2 linked regions of the Adhaeribacter arboris genome follow. The protein of the gene in region 1 interacts with the protein of each later gene in a pairwise test. Links are inferred from orthologs where the notes say so. Each region holds a gene or a part of one and is shown on either strand. Other genes may lie near its edges.

Evidence for each region.
Region 2: the proteins of gyrB (region 1) and gyrA interact in binary tests that used the Escherichia coli proteins (3 or more experiments, as listed by UniProt). The link is inferred for Adhaeribacter arboris from one-to-one orthologs.

The regions. Positions count from the first base shown.
Region 1 is NZ_PYFT01000001.1:2,452,928-2,463,339, reverse strand. What follows is about bases 2,845-5,735. They hold gyrB (DNA topoisomerase (ATP-hydrolyzing) subunit B), read left to right. Parts: upstream 2,845-3,257; coding sequence 3,258-5,213; downstream 5,214-5,735. Other genes in these bases: ppk1 (polyphosphate kinase 1), read left to right, coding at 5,473-5,735. In the rest of the region: AHMF7605_RS10035 (alpha/beta hydrolase family protein), read right to left, coding at 1-802; AHMF7605_RS10030 (ammonium transporter), read right to left, coding at 1,223-2,467; more of ppk1, read left to right, coding at 5,736-7,767; AHMF7605_RS10015 (IS1 family transposase), read right to left, coding at 7,871-8,587; AHMF7605_RS10010 (Ppx/GppA phosphatase family protein), read right to left, coding at 8,700-9,587; AHMF7605_RS10005 (hydroxymethylglutaryl-CoA lyase), read left to right, coding at 9,860-10,412. UniProt on the Escherichia coli protein: DNA gyrase negatively supercoils closed circular double-stranded DNA in an ATP-dependent manner to maintain chromosomes in an underwound state.
Region 2 is NZ_PYFT01000001.1:1,007,572-1,018,206, forward strand. What follows is about bases 2,824-5,937. They hold gyrA (DNA gyrase subunit A), read left to right. Parts: upstream 2,824-3,168; coding sequence 3,169-5,706; downstream 5,707-5,937. Other genes in these bases: AHMF7605_RS04320 (hypothetical protein), read left to right, coding at 2,864-3,088; AHMF7605_RS04330 (tetratricopeptide repeat protein), read left to right, coding at 5,748-5,937. In the rest of the region: AHMF7605_RS04305 (GNAT family N-acetyltransferase), read right to left, coding at 1-411; AHMF7605_RS04310 (prephenate dehydrogenase), read left to right, coding at 1,019-1,870; AHMF7605_RS04315 (QcrA and Rieske domain-containing protein), read right to left, coding at 2,004-2,435; more of AHMF7605_RS04330, read left to right, coding at 5,938-6,884; AHMF7605_RS04335 (M13 family metallopeptidase), read left to right, coding at 7,259-9,304; AHMF7605_RS04340 (c-type cytochrome domain-containing protein), read left to right, coding at 9,554-10,635. UniProt on the Escherichia coli protein: A type II topoisomerase that negatively supercoils closed circular double-stranded (ds) DNA in an ATP-dependent manner to maintain chromosomes in an underwound state.

The sequences.
Region 1 (10,412 bases):
TCCAGTCGTAAGTAGTATTGTAAGCCTGAATAATAAAAGCCAGGAATGACGGATTAACGTAAGTGGTAGTGGTGGCAATACCCGACAACATGCCGGTTAAATCGTAGCCGCCGGCTCCGGCAGCTACGGCCGTTAAGGTTAATTTATGCGCGGGATTCGTTTCAATTTCCTTCTGGGCCGCCATAGTTACGTAGCCGCCTTCGGAATAACCCACTAAAAATAAGTTATTGTTAGCCGCTATATTGGCGTCTTTTAAATACCATTTTGCCGCTTTCAACATATCTACCACCGTTAAGGCCGAGTACTTCTGATCGTAGTAAGGATGGAACGTGTTTTGAGAAACCCCGTAGCCGATAAAATCCGGAATAAGCGTAATGTATCCCGCTGCCGCAAATAACTCGAAGCCCGTAAAACTGGCCGGAAAATTAGAAGGCGCATCGGCATCGGCGAACATGGTGCCGTGCTGGGCGCTAACGATAGCCGGCGGATTGGGCGTATTTTGCGGGATGGCCAATAAACCCGATACTTCTATCGGATTATCTTTGTAAGTAGTTTTGTAGGTAAATTTGTAAAAAGTAACGTCGTACTTAATAGCCGGCAAGAACCGACCGTATCCGGCGGTAAGGGCATAGCCTTGCAAAATGGTTTTAGAAATAGTGCTCTTTACATCGGCGGATACAAAAAGCTCACTGCCGTCGGGTTCGGGCGTTACGTTATTGTCTGAATCATCTTGCTGGCAACTTCCCAAAAGCAACACGCAAATGAGGAACCACCAGCTTACTAGTTTTGTATACTTTTTCATGTTTTTGGGAGAGGAAATCAGTTACGTTTCAAATTGCTTATTCACCCGCACATTAGCAAACATATTTTTATAAGAAACAAAATAAAATCGGCTACTCTTACGAGTAATCTGTTTTAGAAGCGGTAAAAAGCAATTATCTAAATTCTTAATTTTTCTAAAACAAATACTAGCAAGGTTTTACAGGAGGTATTCCGATGAATTTTTTACCCGTTTATATTTCATAAATAATTAAGGCATTTTGAACCGGAACTAGAATTAATTACCCGACGACAACTACGTAATCTTTTCTTTGAAATTGGAATAAGAGAATTCGCTAAAACTACAATGGCCGGTAATTTAGATTACCGGCCATTGTAGTTTAAAATTTTGTGAAACAGGAAAGCACATAAGCAAATGCCTGCCCAGAAACTGCCGCTGCAATTAAACTGTCACCAGCACTTGTTCACCGTGTTGGGTTAAATCTAATCCCGCCATTTCTTCTTCGCGGGTTACTCCCAGTGGCGATATCAAATCAGTGATTTTTAAAAGAATTAATGAGCCAAAGAAAGAGAACCCAATCACAATGCCTAGTGCGGCTAAGTGCATCAGGAATAATTTAGTTTCGCCGTACAGCAAACCGTTGCCGGTAGTGTTGGCCGGATTAATGGCTTGATGCGCAAAAACACCAGTTAAGAGCGTACCCACAATAGCGCCCACGCCATGACAAGGAAACACATCCAAAGTATCATCGATGGAAGATTTTGCCCGCCAGGCTACTACCATATTGCTAATAAGACTGGCGGCAGTACCAATAAAAATGCTGTTTGGAATGGTAACAAATCCAGCCGCCGGGGTAATAGCTACTAAACCTACCACCGAACCAATGCAAAAACCCAAAGCCGAAGGTTTTTTACCTTTTACGGCATCAAATAATATCCAGGCAAAACCTGCGGAAGCGGCGGCCGTGTTGGTGGTTGCCAGAGCAATGGCCGCCAGAATATTAGCTCCCACCGCTGAACCCGCGTTAAAGCCAAACCAACCGAACCAAAGCAAACCGGTACCAAGTAATACGTAAGGAATGTTAGCTGGCGTGGTATGCAATTCCCCGGTTTTACGCTGACCTAAGTAAAGAGCCGCAGCCAATGCGGCACAACCCGCGGAAATATGAACTACCGTGCCACCCGCAAAATCTAATACGCCCATTTTAAACAAAATGCCATCCGGGTGCCAGGTCCAATGGGCAATGGGAGCGTAAATAAACATGCTGAATAAGCAAACAAACAGAATGTACGAAGTAAAACGAATTCGTTCCGAGAAAGAGCCGGTAATAAGAGCCGGCGCAATAACCGCAAATTTCAATTGAAAAAAAGCGAATAATACCAGCGGAATAGTACTGGCTAAAGTCCAGGGTTTACTTTCCAAAATACCGCGGAACATAAAGTAGGTCCGGGGATCACCAATAAGCCCGCCGATAGAATCGCCGAACGCTAAACTAAAACCTACCACTACCCACAATACACTAATGATACCCATGCAAATAAAGCTTTGCAGCATGGTAGAGATCATGTTTTTGGCGCTTACCATACCACCGTAAAACAAAGCCAATCCGGGCGTCATGAGTAAAACCAAACCAGCTGCTCCCAACATCCAAGCTACATCTCCGGCAATAATTCCGTCCGTAGACATCGGTTTTGTAGGTATTTCAGAAAAAATTAGTCCTAAAATGCTAATAGCTATTAAAATTAAGAAGGGTAATTTAGATAAACGTTCTTTCACGGAAATTACATTTAAATGGATGATAAATTTTGGGTGTTTATGAAAGTATTTACGCAAATATTTTAGAAATATCTGTAAAATGAAAGCCTTTTAAGAAGAATTTATAAATAAATTTTAATATGAGCTTAAATTTTGAAGCTAAATAGCTTGTATGCTTAATAATTTTGTTGTAAGAGCTTGTTTGTGGCGTAGACTTTATATCAAAATAAAATGGAAAAGTGTTTAATCGAGGATATATTCATCTGGTAGTATAAAAAAAAAGCTGCTCGCTAAATTTTTTGTTATACCGGGTGCTTAACTAAAAATTAAGAAGAGTAAATGGTTTTATTAAAACTACAAAACAGGTATTATCTTTTCGGATGAAGTAAGAGGAGCGTTTATTAAGTAGTGATTTGAATAAGCTTTTAAAAGAAAGCAAATATATTAGATAAGCAAGGCTGTAAATTTTTACTGTTTGGCTACCCCGATGAATCAGAAATTATGGATTCAAAAAACTAGCAGGGGCCATTTTAAACGCATTTATAAAAATTTAAAAAAGAATGAAGGGTTTATAAAGTAATACCTTGATTTATATAAATTTTTTTAAAGAAATATTTGTTATATTATGAAAGTTATAGAAATCCGTCCGCTTTAACTCTGGTAAAACCCAAATAAAAAAGGTATCTTTACCGATTAAAGACAGACTGAATAAAACATACATATGAGTGAAGTTCAAGAAAGAAAAGTTTCCGAATACTCGGCAGATAGTATACAAGTTTTAGAAGGTTTAGAAGCTGTCCGCAAACGGCCGGCCATGTATATTGGCGATATTGGTATAAAAGGTCTTCATCATTTAGTTTGGGAGGTAGTGGATAATAGTATTGATGAGGCTTTGGCCGGTTACTGCGATACCATTGATGTAGCCATTAATACCGATAATTCCATCACTGTTTCAGACAATGGCCGGGGTATTCCCACGGACTTTCACCAGAAAGAAGGCCGCTCGGCTTTAGAAGTGGTTATGACCGTGCTGCACGCTGGTGGTAAATTTGATAAAGACAGTTACAAGGTATCGGGTGGTTTACACGGGGTGGGGGTATCCTGCGTAAATGCGCTTTCCACGGATTTAAAAGTAACCGTTTGCCGCAACGGTAAAAAATACGAACAAGCCTATAAAATAGGTATTCCGCAGTACGAGGTGCGGGAAATTGGCGAAACCGAAGACCATGGTACCACCGTACAATTTAAGCCGGACGATAGCATTTTCACTACTACCGAATATAAATACGATACCATTGCCAGCCGCTTACGCGAGCTTTCTTTTTTAAATAAAGGCATTCGCATTAACCTGAAAGATTTACGGGAGCTAGACGCGGATGGCAAACCCTTAGCCGAATCGTTTTACTCCGAAGGTGGGCTGCGGGAGTTTGTGGCTTATTTAGAAGAAACCCGCGAGAATCTGATTCCGGAACCGATTTACGTTGAAAGCGAAAAAAATAATATTCCGATCGAGATTGCCTTACAGTATAATTCCTCTTATACCGAGAATATTTTTTCGTACGTAAACAACATTAACACCATTGAAGGGGGTACCCACGTAGCCGGTTTCCGGCGGGCGCTTACCCGTACTTTAAAAGCATATGCCGACCGTTCCGGAATGCTGGAAAAAGCAAAAGTAGATATTCAGGGCGATGACTTCCGGGAAGGTTTAACGGCCGTTATTTCGGTAAAAGTACAAGAACCTCAGTTTGAAGGGCAGACGAAAACCAAACTGGGTAACTCCGATGTAATGGGCGCTGTGGATACGGCCGTAGGCGAAATGCTGAACCAGTTCCTGGAAGAAAACCCTCGCGAGGCCCGTATAATAATTCAAAAAGTAGTATTAGCGGCCCAAGCTCGGTACGCAGCCCGCAAAGCCCGGGAAATGGTGCAGCGTAAAAGCGTTTTATCGGGTACTGGTTTACCTGGTAAACTGGCCGACTGCGCCGACTCGGAACCCGCTAACTGCGAAATTTACCTGGTAGAGGGTGATTCAGCGGGTGGCTCGGCAAAACAAGGCCGTGATCGTAAATTTCAGGCTATTCTGCCCTTGCGCGGTAAAATTCTAAACGTAGAAAAAGCGCAGGAACACCGCATTTACGAAAACGAAGAAATTAAGAACATGATTACGGCCTTAGGCGTTTCTTTTGGCACCCCCGAAGATCATAAGGCTCTGAACATGGAGAAACTGCGTTATCACCGCGTTATTATTATGACGGATGCGGATATTGACGGTTCCCACATCCGGACCTTAATTTTAACGTTCTTTTTCCGGTATATGCGCGAGTTAATCGACAATGGATATATCTATATTGCCTTGCCGCCGCTTTATTTGGTAAAAAAAGGAAAAGAAGAGCGTTATTGCTGGACGGAACAAGACCGCATAGAAGCCATTCAGGAACTAGGTAAAGGGAAAGAAGACAGCGTGGGCGTACAACGTTATAAAGGTTTGGGAGAAATGAATCCGGAACAACTTTGGACCACTACTATGCGCCCCGAGACCCGGAGTTTAAAACAAGTAACCATTGAGTCGGCGGCCGAAGCGGATCATTTATTTTCGATGCTGATGGGCGACGAAGTAGCTCCCCGCCGCGATTTTATTGAACGTAACGCCAAGTATGCCAATATCGATGCCTGATGGATGGTAAATGCTAAAACAACCGTTATTATAACGGTAAACTTGATTTAAAACCAGGGTTTAGCGGTATTTAGTTATTTATACTGGTTCTGCGAAAAAGCTTGCTCCGGCAAGCTTTTTTGTTTTTTATTTACCTGAATTTTTGAATAAATTCGTAATTAGCACCTTTGTACCACCATTAACCCGCCGGCTTTTAAACGCGTATCATAAAATACTAGGGTACGCCGCTAGGGCAGACACATACTTGTTGAAACACACGATGAATCCGAATAAAATTTCCGACCAAATCCGTAAGAGTAAATACATCAGCCGCGACTTAAGCTGGCTGCGTTTTAATTACCGGGTGCTCGACCAGGTAAAAGATGCCTCTAAAAGTATCTTCGACCGGCTCAAGTTTCTGGCAATTACCTCTTCTAACCTCGATGAATTTTTCATGATTCGGGTAGGTAGTTTATACAATTACATCGACTACGGCAAAGAGCGGGTAGATTACTCGGGTTTGCGGGAGTTACCGTTCCGAAAGAAATTACTGGAATTGGCGCACCGGTTTGTAAACGACGCTTACTTAACCTTTAACGAGGAGCTAAAACCTCTTTTTGAAAAAAATGGCTTTGATATCTGTAATATTGAAAGCCTGACGGAAGTGGAACAAAAGAAAGTGGATAAGTATTTTAAAAATACGATTTATCCGCTTTTAACCCCCATGATGTACGATAATTATCATGGCTTTCCGTTGCTCATGAACCAGATTCTGATTTTTGGGGTAATTACCAAAACCGACGACGAAAATAAATCGCAGCAACGGCTTACCTTCGTGCAGATTCCACCTAATTTATCGCGGTTTTACGAAATTCAGCGGAAAGAAAGAATCATATTCGTGCCCATTGAGGAAATTATTCGCTGGCGCATCAAGAAACTTTTCCGCAACGTCGAAATCGTATCCGTCGATTTATTCCGGATTACCCGAAACGGTGATTTTACCCTGGAAGAAAGCGATGATATTGATGCTGATTTTATTCAGGAAATTAAGATAAAATTAAAAACCCGCAAGAAAGGCCGCGTAGTACGCTTGGAAGTAGAAAAAAACTCTTCGCCTTTTCTAATGAAAGCTTTAAAAGAGCGCTGGGACATAGATAACGCCAATATTTTCACCTCGGGTAATCTCATTGACCTGAAAGGACTATGGCAAATAATTAAGCATAACCAATTTAAAGATAAACTTTTCCGGCAGCCTTCGCCGGTACCGCCTTTTTCGTTGCCACCGGATGCGAACGAAGATTTATTTGATTATTTGAAAGAACGCGATGTGCTGCTGCATCACCCGTACAACTCGATTGAGCCGGTAGTGCATTTACTCGAAAAAGCGGCCGAAGATCCGTACGTACTGGGAATTAAGCAAACTATCTACCGTTTAGCCGATCAATCGCGGGTAACGGCCGCTTTACTGAAAGCCGCCGAAAATGGCAAAAGTGTATCGGTGTTGTTTGAGGTAAAAGCCCGTTTCGACGAAGAACGAAACATTAAAGAAGGTGAACGTCTGGAAAAAGCCGGCTGCTTTGTTATTTATGGGGTGAGTAAGTATAAAACGCACACCAAAATGATGATGATAATCCGCAAGGAAGAAGAAAAGGTAACCCGGTACGTACACATTGGCAGCGGTAATTACAACGAACAAACGAGTAAATTATACACCGATATTAGCTTACTCACCACCAATGAGGTGTATGCCCACGACGTTTCGGAGTTTTTTAACGTAATTACCGGCCACTCGCTGCCCAACGATTATGAGTATTTAATTACGGCTCCGAAAGACATGCGGCACCAGATTGCCGAACTTATTCGCACCGAGGCGCGTAATGCCCGGCGGGGATTACCCAGCGGCATTGTGATGAAAATGAACTCGCTGGAAGACAAAGAAATAATTGACGAATTGTACAAAGCCTCTAAAGCCGGGGTACCCATAAAATTAATTGTCCGGGGTATTTGCTGTTTGCGGCCCGGCCGGAAATCGTTGAGCGAAAATATTTCGGTTTCGTCTATTGTGGGCGAGTACCTGGAGCATACCCGTTTATTCTATTTTCATAATAACAACGATCCGAAAGTACTGGGCGGCAGCGCCGATATCATGGTGCGTAGTTTTGATCGCCGCATCGAAGCTTTGTTTCTGATTGCAGATGATCAACTGAAAAAAGAAGCCATCACGATTCTGAAATATAATTTAAAAGATAACCAGAATACCTACGTGATGCGCGAAGATGGAGCCTACATTAAAAAACAGGAGGTCGGCGAAGTATTTAATCTGCACCAGGAATTTTATAAGTTAACCCCCGAAAAACTGGTCGATAGCTTTTCTTTGCAAAAGTATTTGCAGCAAGCCGTTATTATTCCTGCGTTCAAGCCTACCGATGCGAAGAGTGTTCTCCAAACGCAGTTGACAACGGATGATGAATTAAGTATGGACGATGATGCATCGCTTTCTATGGATGATTCTTCGTTTTCGATTGAAGAAATAGAAGCTGCCTCTAGTCCGGAACCCGAGGCAGATTTAAATTAACGAATGTGATTTTTATTATTGGCAAATTCTAAAATTAACAAGGCCCGAGCATCTCACTCGGGCCTTTGTATTTAGTACTAAAGATTTTTTATTTAGTTGTGGACTACAAAGTATGATGTTTGGCTTTATGTCTATTGCGATAGTCAAACATCAGGTTTAGACTTGCTAAATGGTTTTCCTTCTTTTTGGAGAAGCAGGTTGTTTTTCTGACGAACCGTCTGTTTCTGGCTCTGATGCAAGTATTCACGCCTTCTATGTTTTTAGTGTAAGCTTTTCCTATCGTGTGCTTTGTCGGGGGGATTACCTGAGCAAACGCTTTCCAATGATCAGTACAATATTGTTCTATTTCCACTCCTTTTAGCTTTTTGAGTAGCTGGCGTACTGTTTTAGCGCTTCGGCCGCCACAACTATAAGCCAGTACTTCATCTGTTTGGGGACAGTAAGCATACAACAACCAGTATTTTCCTTTCTTGCGCTTTCCGACAAAGCTCCAGACTTCATCGATCTGTACGGATCTATAATGCTTTTGGGTTGGTTGAATCTTAAGGGCATTCCCCTGTCGGCACAAGTTGCTTAGCACACACTTTCTACTCACTTCCAGCAACTTTTCAATGTCACGAACACCATTATTTCTTTCCAGAAGACGCCGTATCAACCGCTTGGTAGTCGGATCCGCTCCTCTATAGCGATATATTGGCTGAAATTGCTTCTGGCAATTACGACATAGAAGGTTCTGAGAACCATTCTTTTTCTTGCCATTTTTTACTACCTTGCTGCTCTGGCAGTGGGGACAGTTTATTTTGATCTGAACTTCGAACATTCCATCATCTTAAACACTTCACTGCCTCTTTTTATCCCATCATACTTTCTTTACCACTACCTTTTATTTGTTAAAACTTAGGTAATTCCTATCATAATTATTTAGGTGATTTTTAAACTGGAGTTACTTCTGCTCGATGCCTTTCATAAAGAGCTTGCAGCATACCATCTTTTAATCCTACAGTAGGTACCAGCATACTTTCTACCCGCGCCCAGTTCATGGCTGAAAGATAGATGCGGGCCGCTGGCACAATTACGTCCGCCCGGTCGGGGTTGAGCAATAAAACGCTCTGCCGTTCTTCCATGGTCATATTTTCTAATTGGTCCACGATATCTTCAATCTGCTTTTTAAAGATAGGTTTACCCGTTTTTTTACCAGCTAGCTCGTAAATTTTATTAATATTACCTCCCGTACCAATGGCGCGGGTAACGTGGTTTTTGTGCGTATTATTTTTTACCCATTCTTTCATAACTTCCCACATTTCACTCCGGCCATCGCGCTGTAATTGCCGGATGGAGCCTAACTCAAAAGACTGGGAGGCTACTTTCTGGTGATCGACGTAGACGTTAAACTCGGTGCTGCCCCCACCCACATCAATGTGCAGGTAATTTTTATCGTCCAGTAAATTATGAATTACTTTGTTAATGTACTCCGCCTCGCTAAAACCGTCAATTACCTCAATCCGCATGTCGAGTAACTCATACACCCGTTTAATTATTTCCTGTGCGTTTTGGGCCATTCGCATGGCGGAGGTAGCGCAAATTAGGTAATGTTCTACTTCGTGCACTTCCATGAGTAATTTAAGGGCATGAAGAAGTTTAATAAATTTTGTTTCGCGGGCTTCCGAAATATAACCGGTGGCAAATACATCTTCGCCTAGTTTCATAGGATAACGAATGTATTCCAGCCGTTTAAAAACAGGACCTCCTTCATAAATAAAAACATTGGAAATCTGGCACCGAATGGCATTGGAACCAATATCTATCGCGGCAATTTTCAATCTTCACTATTATTTTGAGGGTAAAAGATGCTTCAAAGATAATAAATGACACCTGATTTGATTAGAATAAGTCTTCGTAAACGGAGTTTTTCCTGAATTTGAAGAAATGAAGCCTGTTGAGTAGCTGCATTACCTGCTGCTTGGGTTGTTTGTATAATAATTATATTTAAAAATCTGGTTAACTTATTCTCACTAAAACGCCTGAATGAAGTTTTACCGGTACTTTTTGTGAGTACAATTTAGTATATTGATTACTGGAATGCTGCCCCCTTATGAAGATAATTGAATGCCCCCGCGATGCCATGCAGGGGATAAAAAATATAATTCCGACGGAGTTAAAAATAAGGTATCTGCAGCAACTGCTTACAGTGGGCTTTCATACCCTGGATTTTGGTAGTTACGTATCGGCTAAAGCTATTCCCCAAATGGCCGATACGCCGCAGGTGCTCGAAGCCTTAGATTTAGCGGATACTTTTACCAAACTACTGGCTATTGTGGCGAACATCCGCGGAGCCGAACAAGCTGCCGCCCAGGAAAAAATTTCGTACTTAGGTTTTCCCTTATCGTTATCCGAAACTTTTCAGCAGCGTAACACCCGTAAATCCATAACCGAAGCTTTTTCTGAATTAGCCCGGATTCAGGAAATTTGTACGCGGCAAAGTAAAACTTTAATTACTTACTTATCCATGGGATTTGGCAATCCGTACCAAGAGCCCTGGAACGCAGAAATAGTAATTAATTTGGTGCAAAAACTAGCAAATTTAGGGGTGCAAATTATTTCACTTTCCGATACTGTTGGAGTGGCGCAGCCAGCCGATATTCAAT
Region 2 (10,635 bases), 1.4 Mb from region 1 along the record:
GGTTGTCAAGCCAAATATTTTAGCTTCCGGGTATTTCCGACGGGAAAGGGCAAAAACTTCTTGCTTGATCCTTTTGGCTAAACCTTCTTTCCGAAATTGGGGAGCTACAATTAAACCGGAATTAGCCACGTATTCGCCGTGTCCCCAGGTTTCAATATAACAAAAGCCTGCCCACTCCCCATCTTTGCTGAGTGCAACAACGGCTTTTCCTTCCAATATTTTTAGTTTGATGTATTCGGGAGATCGTTTGGCAATACCGGTGCCCCGTGATTTAGCCGAAGCCTCCATTTCGTCGCAGATAGTTTGGGCCCAAACGGTATCTTCGGCGGTGGCTACTTTTATTATAAACTGATCGTCTGGCCCAGAAAGATTATTAACCTGAGGGACATCAGTTTTTTTATCTTCAATCATTATCATGGTGATTTAAAAAGAATTAAAAATGAAAAATCCTGCTTAAAGATTTAAAATTTGTACAATAAATTTAGGATTGAAAAAGGGCTTACCACGTAAGTTACCCAGAACAGATTACGCCCTTACGGGGAAATCCTGTCTACAAGCAGGCCTAAATAATGGAGACGCAACAACCACCGCTACCGGAAGGGTAGGCAGCGTAGAAGTGGCGAGCGTGTAAGAATAATATTTCTCCATTTTTTTAATTCGATGCAAATGTAATTAAAATACTAAAATTGCAAAGTTTTGGTTCGAAATTGTTTGTAAATTTATTATTAAGTTATCTATAATAACGAAGGCTTTAGTAACAATTTTCTTGCCTGATTTTATGTCTTTTTAGTAAAAGTTAAAACAACATTATTATTCTAATTTTTGTCTGTAAAAGCCTCATAATAAAATACTTAATTGTAAAACGGTATCTAAGAACTCTTTTTGCATTGTTCGCTTAAATTCCGTGTTTATTCCCCTCTAATAGTTTGGTTACTTTATTAATTATAATATTAAAAGGTAAAAGCTTTAATTTGGCGGTCAAAAATTTAATGCCGGATCTCTACCGGTTTTATTAAGTATGAAACTTTGTATTATAGGAATTGGCTTACTCGGGGGGTCGTTTGCTTTAGGTTTAAAAGAAATCTTACCTGATTTAACGGTAGTAGGAGTAGATAATAATCCGGAGCACGCGCAAAAAGCCATTGAACTTAAAATTGTAGAGCAAATTTTATCAATGGATATAGCCGTGGCGGAATCAAACTTAATTGTTTTAGCCACGCCGGTAAATGCCATTATATCTTTGCTGCCTCGGGTTTTGGATTTGGTATCCACCTCCGCGGTGGTGATTGATTTGGGTTCGACTAAAGAACTGATTTGCGCGGCGGTGCAGAACCATCCGAAAAGAAATCAATTTGTGGCAGTACATCCCATTGCGGGTACCGAATATTCAGGACCGGAAGCGGCTTTTACTACTTTGCTTAAAGAAAAAACCATGATTATCTGCGAGCAGGAAAAAAGCCATCCTACCGCTGTAACCTTAATAGAAGATTTGTGCCGGAAATTGGAAATGCGTATTAGTTACATGGATGCTGCTTCGCATGATTTGCACTTAGCGTACGTTTCGCATCTCAGCCACATTAGTTCTTTTGCGCTTGGAATTACGGTATTGGAAAAAGAGAAAAATGAACAAAATATTTTTGATATGGCAGGCAGTGGTTTTTCCTCCACGGTACGATTGGCAAAAAGTTCGCCGGATATGTGGGCGCCCATTTTTACCCAAAACGGCAAAAACATTTCCGAAGCTCTGAGTAGTTATATCGAAATACTAAAGCATTTTAAAAATACTATTGACAACCAGGACGAAAAAAGCAGCTATGCGCTCATGCAGGAAGCTAATGAAATCCGCCGGATTCTGCAGGGGATTAAATAAGTTTAGAAGTTGTCAGGTTCAAAAATTGGATAGTTTCAAGGGTAAGGATTACTTGTATAAAGCGGCAAATACTTGTTTACAATCCATAAACTTTTAAATGTTTACATCCTACAACTTCTAAACAACTTACCATCTACTCAAAAATCCGGAGCATAGTGCCCGTTAAAGAAGTTTTATACTGCTTGAGTGCGGTTGCGGCTGGCCCGTTTACTACTTTACCATCTAAGGCAAATTTGGAACCGTGTACCGGGCAATAGAACTGGTTATTCGGAGATTCAAAGGTTATTTGCCCTCCTTGGTGCGTACAAACGGAAGCAACAGCAATATAATTTCCCGCGCTCGTTTTGGCTACGATTACTTCGTTGGTAACCAAGTGACCACCATTCGTTTGCAGGGCAGCGTTGGCCGGAGCATTTAAGTCTAAAGTAAAATCTTTTTTGTTGGAGGTGCCCGGGTTATTGGGAGAAGGGTCATCTTCTTTTTTAGAACAGCCACCCATGCAAGCCGCAAAAACTACCGAGGCGGCCCCCGAACCTAATAAAGCCAGAAATTCTTTTCTTTCCATAACTGATTCATATATTTAAAAAAAGTAAATAGCGCTTCTGCTGAATATGATCTTTAGCCCGCCTTATTTTATTGGCTATAATGAATTTTGAGTATATTGTTTAAACAGGCAATATTTTGGTACCAGCACGGAGAAAACTTAGGGATAGTTGCTTGTAGTTGAAATAATTCTTAGCCAGAATTATATTGGGTATAATGCTACTTAGATAAGGTTATAATCCTAAAAATAGAGTAGTAACTGAATTATAAAATCCTCTTATCTGTTTCTATAATAGTGGCTTCTTGTTAAATAAATCAGAAAAAATACCGTTACTAGCTTAGGCTTTTTTCCAGATACTTAAGCCAGGAAAGAGATAATCTAAATATTGTTACTTAGTTTTGAGTTATTTTAAAAAGTCTTTTATTTACCTGTATTCAGATTTAACTACCATGTTCTTCCCCAACCGGCTGGGATTATTTCTTGTTGTTTGTTTTTTATTTTTTGGTTGCCGACCGGCTTGTCATATTGCTTCCTGCGATGTACGCAAAGTACACCACCACGGCGGTAAAATTTATCGGGGTCAGCCCATCTGGAAAAGACAAAACCCGCATATTGGCCAAGGAATACCCCGGAATATAAAGGAGAATCCCCAACACAAACGGAAGAAGCAATAAGAAAACTAGACAAAAACCTTAAATTTTCTGTAACTTGCCGGCCACGGTTTCTTACTAGAATACTACCATTTTAACGAAAAATGACAGAAGGCGAAAGAATAATACCAATAAATATTGAAGATGAAATGCGGGGAGCCTACATCGACTACTCCATGTCGGTAATTGTTTCCCGGGCTTTACCCGATGTACGCGATGGCTTGAAACCGGTACATCGCCGCGTGTTATACGGCATGTCGGAATTAGGGGTAACGTATAATAAAGCTTATAAAAAATCCGCCAGGATTGTTGGCGAAGTATTAGGTAAATACCACCCGCACGGCGATTCTTCGGTGTACGATACCATGGTGCGGATGGCCCAGGATTGGTCCTTACGTTACCCTTTAGTAGATGGCCAAGGTAACTTTGGTTCCATCGACGGCGATTTCCCGGCAGCGATGCGGTATACAGAAGCTCGGTTAAAGCGGATTGCGGACGAACTTCTGGGGGACTTAGATAAAAACACCGTAGATTTTATTCCTAATTTTGACGATTCTTTAAAGGAGCCGAGCGTGATGCCGGCCAAATTACCCAATTTACTGGTAAACGGTACTTCCGGCATTGCGGTGGGTATGGCTACTAACATGGCTCCGCACAATTTAAACGAAGTAGTGAATGGCATTATCGCCTATATCGATAATCATGAAATTACTATTGCGGAGTTAATGCAGCACATTACCGCTCCCGATTTTCCTACGGGCGGTACAATTTACGGTTATGAAGGTGTTCGGGCCGCTTATGAAACCGGAAGAGGGCGCGTAATAGTACGGGCGAAAGCTACCTTCGAAACCACTCCCTCCGGGAAAGAACAAATTGTGGTTTCAGAGATTCCTTACATGGTAAATAAAGCGGCTATGATTGAAAAAACGGCCGCTTTAATTAACGAAAAGAAAATAGAAGGTATTTCGGACTTGCGCGATGAATCGGACCGCGATGGCTTACGCGTGGTTTACGACCTGAAACGCGATGCCATGCCCAATGTAGTTCTGAATAACCTCTATAAATACACGCAATTACAGTCTTCCTTTGGCGTAAATAATGTGGCTCTCGTTAACGGGCGTCCTCTAACGCTTAATCTGAAAGAATTAATTCGCTATTTTGTGGAACACCGCCACGAAGTAGTCATTCGCCGGACAGAGTTTGAATTAGGGGAAGCCAGAAAGCGGGCCCATATTCTGGAAGGCTTGCTTATTGCGCTCGACCATCTGGATGAGGTAATTAATTTGATTCGTTCGTCGCGCGACCCGGACGTGGCTCGCGTTGGTTTGATGGAACGTTTCCAATTATCTGAAATCCAAGCAAGAGCTATTCTGGATATGCGGTTGCAGCGATTAACCGGTCTGGAACGAGATAGACTTACGAAAGAGTACGAAGAAATTAAGCAGTTAATTACCCGTTTAGAAGAAATTCTGGCCAGCGAAGAACTGCGCATGCAAATAATCAAAGACGAATTAACTGAAATTCGGGATCGGTACGGAGATCCGCGCCGCACCAACGTGGAAATGTCATCGAGCGATTTCTCGATGGAAGATATGATTCCGGATGAGAGCATGGTAATTACCATTTCACACGAAGGTTACATTAAACGGACGGCTTTAACCGAATACCGTAGCCAGAGTCGGGGAGGAGTAGGTTCCCGGGGAGTAGCTGCTTCCAAGCAAGATGATTTTACGGAGCATTTATTTATTGCCAATACCCATAATTATATGTTGCTTTTCACCGAATCCGGTAAGGTATTCTGGTTGAAAGTTTATGAAATTCCGGAAGGTAGTAAAACTGCCAAAGGTCGTGCTATTCAAAACCTGATTAATATTGAAAAAGAAGATAAGGTACGCGCCGTAATTAACGTGCACGATTTAAAAAATCCGGATTATATACTCAACAATTTCCTGATTTTCTGTACGGAGCAAGGTACCATTAAAAAAACTCCTTTGGAAGCTTATTCCCGTCCTCGTTTAAACGGAATAAATGCGATTACCATTAACGAAGGCGACCGTTTATTAGATGTACGCTTAACCAATGGTTCTAACGATATTGTGCTGGCGCTTAAATCTGGTCGGGCGGTACGCTTTAACGAAGATAAAGTTCGTTCCATGGGCCGGAATGCGGCCGGAGTAAGAGGAGTAACCTTAGCCAACGAAGCAGACAAAGTAGTAGGAATGGTTTGTTTGAGCGATCCGAATATGAACTTGCTGGTAGTTTCGGAGAAAGGCTTTGGCAAACGCTCACCGCTGGAAGAATACCGGATTACCAACCGGGGTGGAAAAGGCGTTAAAACCCTGAATATTACCCCCAAAACCGGCCAATTAGTAGCAATTCACGGCGTAACCGACACCGATGATTTAATGATTATTAATCGCTCCGGTATTACCATCCGTTTGCGAGTAAGCGACTTGCGGGTTATTGGTCGGGCTACGCAAGGAGTTCGTTTAATTAAAATCAACGAAGGCGATGAAATTTCGTCGGTAGCCAAAATTGAATACGAAGATAAAACCGAAATCGTCTTAAATCAGTCGGAATTACCCGCCGATGAATCTCTCAACCCCGATCTGACGGATCCGGACTTAATCAACGAAAACTAATTAATAAACCCTAACTTAAACTAAAAGAGTAATTTATTTGTATGAAAAAACTTTTGTTAACTACCGTTGCCCTGGTGAGTATGCAGTTGGCAATGGCCCAAAAATCTGAAGTTACTAATGCGATTCTGTCTTTGAAAAACGGGACCTTAGATAAAGCTAAAACTTCGATTGATAAAGCTGTTGTGCACGAGAAAACAGCGAACGACCCCAAAGCCTGGTTTACCAAAGGAGAAGTTTACGCCGCTTATATTGATAATCCTATTTTTGGCAAACAAGTACCTAATGCCGTAGAAGAAGCGTATCAGGCTTATGACAAAGCCATTGCTCTAGATAAAGACGGGGAGTGGGGCAAGCAGGCAGCAGCTAAAAAAGATAATTTATACGCCGGAGCTTTTAACAATGCGGTAAACGCCTATAACGATAAACGTTACGACGAAGCTATAAAAGCGTATACCATGGCGCAGAATATTCGTCCGCAAGATACCACGGCGTATGTTTATGCAGCCTACGCAGCAGAAGCTAAGCAAGATTTCCCGTTAGCCAAAGAAAATTACAAGAAGTTACTGGCCATGAACCACAAAACGCCGATGGTTTATAACCGCTTGATTTACTTTGCCAAAGAAGTAGATAAAAACGAGACGGAAACGGCCGCCTTATTGGCAGATGCGGTAAAGCAATTCCCTAATAATAAAGATTTTATGTTGGAAGAGCTAAATACTTACATTAAGGCGGGTAAAGGCAAAGAAGCTATTTCCAAAGTAGAAAATGCGGTTAAAGTAGATCCCACTAATGCTAATTTATATAACGTATTAGGTTCTCTTTACGATCAAACCGGTGAAAAAGAAAAAGCCCGCCAGAGTTATGAATCGGCTCTTAAAATTGATCCGGCTAACTTCGACGCTAACTTTAACATGGGCGTTTACTATTACAACAAAGGAGCCGATACCAACAACAAATTAAGTAAGTTGAGCGCCGCTAATCAGCAGAAATCCGGAGCTAAATATGCGGCCGATAGCAAGCAAAGCTTTAATGCGGCTATTCCTTACTTCGAAGCCGCGCATAAAGCGAATCCGAATGACGCCAGCACGATGGAAACCTTAGCGAAAGTGTATATTCAAACTGGTCGGACGAAAGATGCCGAAGCCATGAATAAGAAAATGGACGCGGCTAAAAAATAATTAAGTATTTAAATCTTTAAAAAGGGAGGCTATAACAGCTTCCCTTTTTTATTTCCTTTCAGCTAAAAATTTTTAAATTATGCTCAAATTATTCTTTCAACTATCTAGATTTTAAAACCTACGAGCGCTAATACCTTGCTTGCAATGGTAATAATCCATATCAACTATTTTACTTAAGTGCTTGGTAAAATTACTTATGTTATTAAAGCTTAATAGTACGTTAGTTCTTATACTTTAATTACAAACTTCATGTAAGTCCTTGTATGAGTAAAAAAATCTTTCTTGTTTTTACCTTTTACTTCGTTGCAAACAAAGTAACTTTAAACTGGAGCACTTTTAAAATCTTTAAATAAACAATCAATCTAAGGTAAACTATGATAAAACGCACCACTAACTATTTCGGGATTGCCATTATAACCCTTGCCACTCTTGTTAATACGAGCTGTAATAAGTCCGGGAAAAAAGAGCAGCCGTTAAGCTCCGGTATTATCCGGGAAAATATGGATACAACGGTGGCTCCTGGTAATAATTTCACGGCCTATGTAAATGGGGCTTGGCTGAAGAAAACCATGATTCCGGCAGATAAAGCTTCGTATGGCGTTGGTCAGATGTTAAACGATAAAGCGCAGGAAGATGTAAAAGCCATCATTGAAGGCGCCGCCGCGGGTAAATTCGCGGAGGGCACGGAAGAGCAAAAAATTGGTGATTTCTACGAAGCTTATCTAAATTGGAAAACGCGGGATTCTGTAGGCTTAAAACCTTTAAACGAGGAATTCAAGAAAATTGAGTCGATTAGCAATTACCAAGATTTAGCTAAGTATTTTGCCTACGCGAATAAATATGGTAATACGGTGCCCTTCAGCATTAACGTTACCGAAGATTTTAAAAACCCAAAGCAATACATGCTTCTTACCTGGCAAAACGGGATAGGCTTGCCGGAACGCGAATATTACTTTTTAACGGATGCCAAATCAAAAGACATTCGCAATAAATACGTAGCACACATCGAAAAAATGCTACAGCTCGCTGGCATTCCGAACGGTAAAGAAAAAGCCGCGCAGATAATGGTCCTGGAAACACGGATGGCTGCTCAGCACATGAAGAAAGAAGATACCCGCAACACTCCGGCACTTTACAATAAATTTGCGGTAGATAAGCTAAACACCTTAATGCCGGATTTTGATTGGAAAACGTTGCTGCAAGAGGCGGGCATTAAGCAAGACAGTATTGTAGTGGCGCAGGTAGCCTATACGAAAGCTTTAAATGATATTATTAAATCGACCCCACTGGATACCTGGAAAACGTATTTGCAATGGAGTTTGATTAATAGCTCAGCTAGTTACTTAACTTCTAAACTGGATGCGCAAAATTTTGAATTTTATAATAAAACACTTTATGGTACCGAAAAGCAACGACCGCAATGGCGCCGGGCGGTAGATGTGGTAAACGGTAGCCTAGGTGAAATGGTAGGTAAAGTGTACGTTAAGAAACATTTCCCGCCGGAAGCCAAAGAACGCATGCTGGCACTCGTGAATAACTTACTAAAAGCCTACGAATCGAGTATAAAAGAGCTGGATTGGATGAGCGAAGAAACCAAAAAACAAGCCTTAGATAAATTAAGTAAATTTACTCCGAAGATTGGCTACCCCGATAAATGGCGGGATTATTCTACCTTAAAAGTAGTGAAACACGATTTGTACGGCAATATGATGCGGGCAACGGAGTTTGAATACAAGCGTAACGTAAATAAGTTGGGCAAACCAGTAGATCGGGGGGAGTGGGGCATGACCCCGCAAACGGTAAATGCTTATTATAATCCGCCACTAAACGAAATTGTTTTTCCGGCGGCTATTTTGCAACCACCCTTTTTTGATAGGAACGCGGAAGATGCCGTTAATTACGGCGGAATAGGTGCGGTTATCGGTCATGAAATTGGTCATGGTTTCGACGATGAAGGCAGTACTTTTGACGGAAACGGCGTTATGCGCAACTGGTGGACCGAAAAAGACCAGCAGGAGTTCAAGAAACGAACCAGCGCTCTGGTAGCCCAGTACAACGATTTTAAAGTTTTTAAAGATTTAAATGTAAACGGTACCTTTACGCTCGGCGAAAACATTGGCGATTTAGGTGGTTTAAGTATTGCTCTAAAAGCTTACAACACTAGTTTAAATGGCCAGCCGGCACCGGTATTAGATGGTTATACCGGCAATCAACGCGTATTCATTGGCTGGGCGCAAGGCTGGTTAAACAAAGCCCGGGAAGAAGCCCTCCGAAATCAAGTAACCACTGATCCGCACTCGCCGGCGAAATTCCGGGTAAATGGGGTAGTCCGGAATATTCCGGAATTTTATACCGCTTTTAACGTTAAACCAACCGATTCTTTGTATTTAGCGCCGGATAAAAGAGTAAAAATCTGGTGATGATCTTATTTTGTCATTAATTACAAAAAGACCTGTTTATTCGTTTGAACAGGTCTTTTTAATTTTATCAACTTTATTCTTCCTCTATAATAAATCTTCTTTCCTATTCTTCTAACTACTAGTTTTTAATTAACGGTAAAACTATAAGCTTAGCAGTGTTTATTAATTCTATTAATTTTTTGTAAATTATCCTTTATGTTTTGCTTTTTTTCTAAATTAAAACTGTAAAATAGCCAATTAGTTAATCCAATGTTAGAAAACCTAGTTCAGTTTCTTGGTCGCTTACACCCTTTAATAGTGCATTTGCCCATTGGCATTCTTATGCTGGCCATTGCTTTGCAATGGTTAGTTGTTTTTCCTAAGTACGCCCGGTTCCGGGACTTATTGCCTTTGTTATGGTTTGCGGGTTTTATTTCGGCGGTAATGGCCTGCCTTGCCGGCTTTTTACTTAAACAAGACGGCGGGTACGACGAAGAAGCAGTAGATTTACACCAATTTCTAGGTATTGCTTTGACGCTAATAACCGGCTTTGTTTTCTTAATACAGAGTCAGCGTTTTCCGCAAAAATTGCTCTTACCTGGTGTTTTACTGGCTACTTTCTTTCTTATTGGTACCGGCCATTACGGCGGCAATTTAACGCACGGCGAAGATTACTTATCCCAGCCTTTATCCGCTTTAATGGGCCAAACGCCCGTTAAAAAAGTGCGAAAACCCATCACTAACTTAAATGAAGCCATTGTTTACGCCGATTTGGTGGAGCCTGTTCTCGAACAAAAATGCTATCAATGTCACAGTTCTAAAAAACAAAAAGGTGATTTAAGGCTCGACTCGCCGGAATCTTTATTGAAAGGCGGCGAGCACGGTAAAATTATCACGGTCGGTAAAGCCGATGAAAGTGATTTGTACAAACGTCTCATTTTACCCGCAGAAGACGACGACCGCATGCCCCCGAAAGGAAAACCGCAACTTACCGAATCCGAAATTCAGCTTATTCATTGGTGGTTAGACCAGGGAAGGGGTGATTTTACCAAAAAAGTGGCCGAGGTTCCCCAAGACGATAAAGTGAAAATACTATTATCCAGTATAACCAAAGGTGCTCCTTCGGAAAATGCATCCACTGAACCTTCTGAAATTCCTACGGCTAAAGTCAAACTTCCGGATGCTTCGGTTCTTCAAAAGATTAAAGAATTAGGAGTAGTGGTAAGTCCTCTTACCCGGGACAATAGTTACATAGCCCTTAATATGGTAAATGCTCCTAATTTCTCGGATGCAGATTTATTTTTACTGGCAAAAATCAGCGAAAATATTATCTGGTTAGATATGTCGGAAAC